One region of the Streptomyces clavuligerus genome, then DNA from elsewhere that is predicted to be linked to it. Evidence: predicted binding sites of a transcription regulator. Region 1 holds the regulator's gene; the other holds the start of a gene.
What was found. The regulator HspR, encoded in region 1, represses chaperone genes until heat shock. The targets are predictions, from matches to a motif close to TTGAGNNNNNNNNNCTCAA.
Positions count from the first base shown of each region.

Region 2: the regulator HspR is predicted to act here: its motif matches at 1,474-1,492, upstream of lon (endopeptidase La).

Region 1 covers NZ_CP027858.1:3,615,216-3,618,624, reverse strand. Annotated here, with positions in the region: gene CRV15_RS15185 (Rieske (2Fe-2S) protein) at 1-63, opposite strand, end outside; gene CRV15_RS15180 (helix-turn-helix domain-containing protein) at 343-1,359, shown strand; gene CRV15_RS15175 (heat shock protein transcriptional repressor HspR) at 1,612-2,058, opposite strand; gene dnaJ (molecular chaperone DnaJ) at 2,060-3,244, opposite strand; gene grpE (nucleotide exchange factor GrpE) at 3,380-3,409, opposite strand, start outside.
Region 2 covers NZ_CP027858.1:1,965,330-1,968,738, forward strand. Annotated here, with positions in the region: gene lon (endopeptidase La) at 1-1,451, opposite strand, end outside; gene CRV15_RS07825 (spermidine synthase family protein) at 1,891-2,589, shown strand; gene CRV15_RS07830 (response regulator transcription factor) at 2,679-3,409, shown strand, end outside.

The sequences.
Region 1 (3,409 bases):
CCCAGAGCGGTAGGCGGTCGCCATCTCACGCCGGAAGACCCGGTCGTCCGGGGGGACGGTCATGCTGCCGCACCCTCGGTCGAAGCGGCACGGTCGGCATCGGCGGCGTCCCCCACGCCTCCGGCCTGGACGGAAGCCACGACGGAGCCAGGAGAACTGTCCCAGGTCGGGTCCTGGGGGCCGAGGGTGCCCAGGCCGACCGCGGCAGCCGCTATGGCAAGAGCACAAGTAGCACGTAGCGTCCTAGACATGGGTGATCTCCACCTCGTTTGATCAATCCTCCTCCCCCGCGCATAAGACGATGTCTCACTCCGAACGCTTGCACCAGCGACGGCAGGCATCATGTTCCTGTATTGCAAGAGCCTGAGGGGGGTGCATATGACGCCGCACCATGGTGAAGTGGGACATTCCCATACAGTCGGCGAGCTGTGCGAGGCCGGGAAAAGTCTGTACATCACCGCTCTTCGCACCGGCCGCATCGCCCGGTCGGAGGCGGAGGCCACGCCCTGCCTCTTCGATCTCGCCCTGCTGTACCCGGACCCCGACGACAGTCAGTGGCTGCGCCCCGTTGCGCCCACCGCCGCCCTGTCACAGCTCATACACCCGATCGAAAGGGAGATCCAAGAGCGACGGCGCCGCGCCCTTGCCCTGACCGACGCACTTGAGCCATTCATGGCCTTCACCGCGCAGAACTCCACCGCGCCCCAGGGCATAACGGTCCTGGAGGGTCGCAACCGCATCAACGCGATCCTGGACCAGGTGCTGATGGACTGCTCCGAGGAACTGCTCACGGTACAGCCCGGCAGCGGACGTCAGCCGCATGTGGTCCAGAAGGCCCTGCGCCGGGTGAACCCGCTGCTGGAGCGGGGCGTACGGATGCGCACCCTCTATCAGCACACGGCCCGCCACCACCCCGCGACGCTCGCCTATGTGGAGCTGGTGGGGCCCTCCGGGGTGGAGGTGCGCACCCTTGAGGAGATCATCGACCGTCTGATCATCGTGGACCGCAAGGTCGCTTTCATACCGGCGAGCAGCGACCGTCTCTCCGCGCTGGAGCTGCGGCACAAGGGGATCGTGGAGTACCTCGTCGGGGTCTTCGAGCAGTTCTGGCTGCACGGGCTGCCCTGGGAGGAGCCGGTGTCGTACGGACCCGATCTGAACGGGATCACGGGTGTTCAGCGCTCCATAGCGAAACTGCTGGTGGAGGGGCATGTGGACGAGGCGATAGCGCGTCGGCTGGGGATGAACGTCCGGACCTGCCGGGCCCATATCGCGAAGCTGGGGTCCTCGCTGGGCAGCGGCAGCCGGACCCAACTGGGCTATCTGATCGCCCAGTCGAAGATCCTGGAGGGGGAGTGAGGGCACCTGACCGGCCCTGCGGCTCCCCGCCGGCCGGCCCTTCGGGGGCGCTCCGGACCCGTTCCCGTCCACAGGTGTGAACAAGGCCAAAAAGCATCGCCCCCGGAGCCATGACTCAGGGGGCTGATGTTATTCATGGTGCAGTTGTGCGCCAGGGGACAGAGCTGTCCACACCTGGGCCCCATGTGACGCGGGTAGCTCCGGGTGCCGCCAGGGCCCGGCGGCCCGCGGCGGGGCGGCGCCAGGGCAGAGTCAGCCGTCGGACCGCTTCGGACGCCAGACCACCAACGCCCCCGCCTGCTGGACATCCTGATAGGGCACCAGATCGCGCCGGTAGGACGCGTGCACCTGCGCCTCGCGCTGCTGGATCGCCGCCGCCGCGCCCTCCAGCGCCGCCGCCAGCTCGGCGACCCTGGCCTGGAGTGCGGCGACCTGGTTCTCCAGCTCGATGATGCGCTTGATACCGGCGAGGTTGATGCCCTCGTCCTGGGAGAGCTGCTGGACGGTCCGGAGCAGTTCGATGTCACGGGCGGAGTAGCGCCGCCCCCGGCCCGCGGTGCGGTCGGGGGAGACGAGGCCCAGCCGGTCGTACTGCCGCAGCGTTTGCGGATGCAGACCCGAGAGCTGGGCCGCCACCGAGATCACATACACCGGGGAGTCGTCCGTCAGCTCGTACGGGTTACGACGCCGTCCGTCCATGTCATGCTCCCTTCGCTGCCTGGAACAGCTCGGCCCGCGGGTCCTCGTCCGCGGTGGCCTCGCGGTAGGCCGCCAGCGCTTCCTTCGCCTGCTCGCTCAGCTCGGTCGGCACCGTCACCTCCACGGTGACCAGCAGATCGCCCCGGGAGCCGTCCTTGCGGACCGCTCCCTTCCCACGCGCCCGCATGGTCCTGCCGTTGGGAGTGCCGGGGGGCAGCTTGAGCGTGACGGCGGGCCCGCCGAGGGTGGGCACCTTCACTTCACCGCCCAGCACCGCCTCGGTGAAGCTGACAGGCACGGTGACGGTCAGATTGTCGCCCTTACGGCCGAAGACCGGGTGCTCGTCGACATGGACGACGACATAGAGGTCACCGGCCGGACCGCCGCGCTCGCCCGGTGCGCCCTTGCCGCGCAGCCGGATGCGCTGGCCGTCGGAGACGCCCGCCGGGATACGGACCTGCATGGTGCGCGAGGAACGGGCCCGCCCGCTGCCCTTGCAGACCTCGCAGGGGTCCTGGGCGATCAGGCCCCGGCCCTTGCAGTCCACACAGGGATCGGTCAGCGAGAAGGAGCCGCTGCCGCCGCGGGAGACCTGACCGGTGCCGACACAGGTCGGGCAGACCCGGGGGGTGCCGTTCTTGTCGCCGGTGCCCGAGCACGCCTTGCACGCGGCCGAGCTGGACATCCGCAGCGGGACCGTGGCCCCGTCGACCGCCTCGGTGAAGCTGAGCGACACCTCGGACTCGACGTCCTGCCCGCGCCGGGGCTGGGTACGGGTCGTCGTGCCCGCGCCGCGGTTGAACAGACCGCCGAACACATCGCCCAGACCGCCGCCGAAGCCACCGGCACCGCCGCCGCCACCGCCCTGGGCCCCGCCGCCGAAGAGGTCGCCCAGATCGAAGTTGAAGCTGCCGCCACCGGCGCCGGGACCGGGGCGGAAGCCGCCGTTCCCGAAGAGTGCGCGGGCGTCGTCGTACTCCTTGCGCCGCTTGGGGTCGCCGAGGATGTCGTTCGCCTCGGAGATCTCCTTGAAGCGCTCCTCGGCGCCCGCGTCGCCCTTGTTGGCGTCCGGGTGGAACTCACGGGCGAGCTTCCGGTACGCCTTCTTGATCTCCGCCTCGGTGGCGTCCTTGGGGACGCCCAGGACCTTGTAGTAGTCCTTCTCGACGAAGTCCTTCGTGCTCATCGACGTCCCTCCTCCCGGACGGTCACCGGGTCCGGTGTACCGGCGGTCACCGGGCGCACCGCCCGGGGGCCGTCCGGGGCGCTGCCCGGTACGGCCCCCGGGCGGCTTCCCCGGACGGTCCTTGTCTGGTGTGCGTCAGCCCTCGTCCGGGCCACCGCTCTCCTC
Region 2 (3,409 bases), 1.6 Mb from region 1:
GTGGCCAGGAAGACCACATCGCTCAGATCCAGCTCGACCTCCAGGTAGTGGTCCCGGAAGGTGTGGTTCTGGGCCGGGTCGAGCACTTCGAGGAGGGCGGCGGCCGGGTCGCCCCGGAAGTCGGAGCCGACCTTGTCGATCTCGTCCAGGAGGACCACCGGGTTCATGGAGCCCGCCTCCTTGATCGCCCGGACGACGCGTCCCGGCAGCGCTCCGACATAGGTGCGCCGGTGGCCGCGGATCTCCGCCTCGTCCCGGACGCCGCCGAGGGCGACCCGGACGAACTTCCGTCCCATGGCGTGCGCGACGGACTCCCCCAGGGAGGTCTTGCCCACGCCCGGCGGGCCGACGAGCGCGAGCACCGCGCCCCCGCGCCGCCCGCCGACCACGCCGAGCCCCCGGTCGGCGCGCCGCTTGCGCACCGCCAGGTATTCGGTGATCCGTTCCTTCACGTCCGCGAGGCCCGCGTGCTCGGCGTCGAGGACGGCCCGGGCGCCCCGGATGTCGTACGCGTCCTCGGTCCGCTCGTTCCAGGGCAGTTCCAGGACGGTGTCCAGCCAGGTGCGGATCCAGGCGGCCTCGGGGTTCTGGTCGCTGGCGCGCTCCAGCTTGTCGACCTCCTTGAGGGCGGCCTCGCGCACCTTCGGCGGCAGCGCGGCGGCCTCGACGCGGGCCCGGTAGTCGTCGGACTCCTCGCCCTCCTGCTCACCGTTGAGCTCGCGCAGCTCCTTGCGGACGGCGTCGAGCTGGCGCCGCAGCAGGAACTCGCGCTGCTGCTTGTCGACGCCCTCCTGGACGTCCTTGGCGATGGACTCCGCCACGTCCTGCTCGGCGAGGTGCTCGCGGAGCTGGGAGATGGCGAGCCGCAGCCGGGCGACCGGGTCGGCGGTCTCCAGCAGCTCGATCTTCTGCGCGGTGCTGAGGAAGGGGGAGTAGCCGGAGTTGTCCGCGAGCTGGGCGAGGTCGTCGATCTGCTGCACCCGGTCGACGACCTGCCAGGCACCGCGCTTCTTGAGCCACTCGGTGGCGAGCGCCTTGTACTCGGTGACCAGTTCGGCGAGCTGGCCCGGCAGCGGGTCGGGGACGGACTCCGCGATCTGGGTGCCCTCCACCCACAGGGCGGCGCCGGGGCCCGTGGTCCCCGAGCCGATGCGGACGCGGCCCTCGCCGCGGATCAGCGCGCCGGGGTCGCCGTCGGAGAGCCGGCCGACCTGCTCGACGGTCCCGAGCACACCGGTCGCCGCGTACTGGCCGTCCACCCGGGGGACGAGCAGCACCCGCGGCTTGCCCGGCCCGGCGGAGCGGACGGCGGCCTGCGCGGCCTCCACCGCGGCGCGGACCTCGGTGTCGGTGAGGTCCAGCGGCACCACCATTCCGGGCAGCACGACCTCGTCGTCGAGCGGCAGCACGGGCAGGGTGAGCGGTGTGAACGTCTGGGACTCAGCAGCCATGATCTCCCCTTAGGCAGTGAACTTGAGCTATGGAGACTCAATGCAGTTATGTGAGGTCAATGCATGGGGAGCCCCGGATGTTCCCGGCCGCCTGTTCGCTCTGAGCGATCGGGGCCGCACCCGGCGGCACGGCGGGGACGGCACAGCGGCGGCGGGGACGGCGGGGCTCCGGCGGGTGACGCCGCCCCGCCCGCCGGAGCCGGCGGAAGCGGCGACGCCCCGGGAAACCACTTGGCCCGGCGGGGAGCGACGGACCACGATGGCCCGGTCACCACGCGTCACCACGACACCAGCACCAACACCCGCACCCGGCCGCCGGAGCCCCCGCCGCCCGTCCACCGCCCTCGCCCGACCGCCGGAGCCACCGCCCACCGCCCACCGCCCTCGCCCAACCAACCGCCCGACCGCCCGTCCGCCGCGCCAGCCGACCGGAGGCCCGATGCGCACCACCCCGCCCACGCCCCGCGCACCCCATGAACCGCCCGTGACCCTCGACCGCCGCGACGGCCCCTTCGGCGAGGTCGCCCTGCGCCGCCGGGGCGAGGTGTACGAGATCATCGCCAACGGCTGCTTCCTGATGGACACCTCGGACGGCCGCTCCGAGCGGCTGCTGATCGACGCGGCCCACCGCGCCCTGGGCGCCCGCCCGGACCCGTCCCTCCTCATCGGCGGACTCGGTGCCGGTTTCTCCCTCGCCCACGCCGCCGCCTCCCCGGTCTGGCGACATATCGCCGTTGTGGAACGAGAACCGGCCATCGTCGACTGGCATCTCCACGGCCCCCTGGGACGGATCTCCGCCCCCGCCCTCGCCGACCCCCGGACGGCGCTCCTCCCCGTGGACCTCCTCACCCATCTCCGTGACACCGACGTCCGCTACGACGCCCTCTGCCTGGACATCGACAACGGCCCGGACTGGACCGTGACCGAGGACAACGGGGCGCTGTACTCCCCCGCCGGTCTGGCCCTCGCCGCCCGGCGGCTGAATCCGGGCGGGGTGCTCGCGATCTGGTCGGCGCGACCGTCCCCCGCTTTTGAAGAAACCTTGCGGAATGCCGGATTCAACGGGGTAGGGACGGAAGAGATCCACCTTGCCCGAGGCGTTCCTGACGTGGTCCATCTCGCCGTAGTGCCCGCGTAGCCCGGAGCCTCCAACTGCCTTTACGCTGCTGAGCTACACATGGACGACAATGCGCGGGCGACGCGGCCCAGCGCTTACAGGGGCGGGCGATGGAACAGACACACACCACCCACAACGGCGTCGCGGCCACGCCCGGAGCCCAGCGCCGGGTGCTGGTCGTCGAGGACGACTCGACCATCGTCGACGCCATCGCCGCCCGGCTGCGGGCCGAGGGCTTCCTGGTGCAGACCGCCGCCGACGGCCCCGCCGCCGTCGACGCGGCCGAGGCATGGCAGCCCGATCTGATGGTGCTCGACGTGATGCTCCCCGGCTTCGACGGCCTGGAGGTCTGCCGCCGGGTACAGGCCCAGCGCCCGGTGCCGGTGCTGATGCTCACCGCCCGGGACGACGAGACGGACATGCTCGTCGGCCTCGGCGTGGGCGCCGACGACTACATGACCAAGCCCTTCTCGATGCGGGAGCTGGCCGCCCGGGTGCATGTCCTGCTGCGCCGGGTGGAGCGGGCGGCGCTCGCCGCCGTCACCCCCCGCAGCGGCATCCTCCGCCTGGGCGAGCTGGAGATCGACCACGCCCAGCGGCGGGTCCGGGTCCGGGGCGACGATGTGCATCTGACCCCCACCGAGTTCGATCTGCTGGTCTGTCTGGCGAACACCCCGCGCGCGGTCCTCTCCCGCGAGCAGCTCCTCGCCGAGGTCTGGGACTGGGCGGACGCCTCCGGCACCCGGACCGTCGACAGCCATATCAAGGCCCTGCGCCGCAAGATCGGCGCGGAGCGGATCCGTACCGTCCACGGGGTGGGGTACGCCCTGGAGACCCCGGC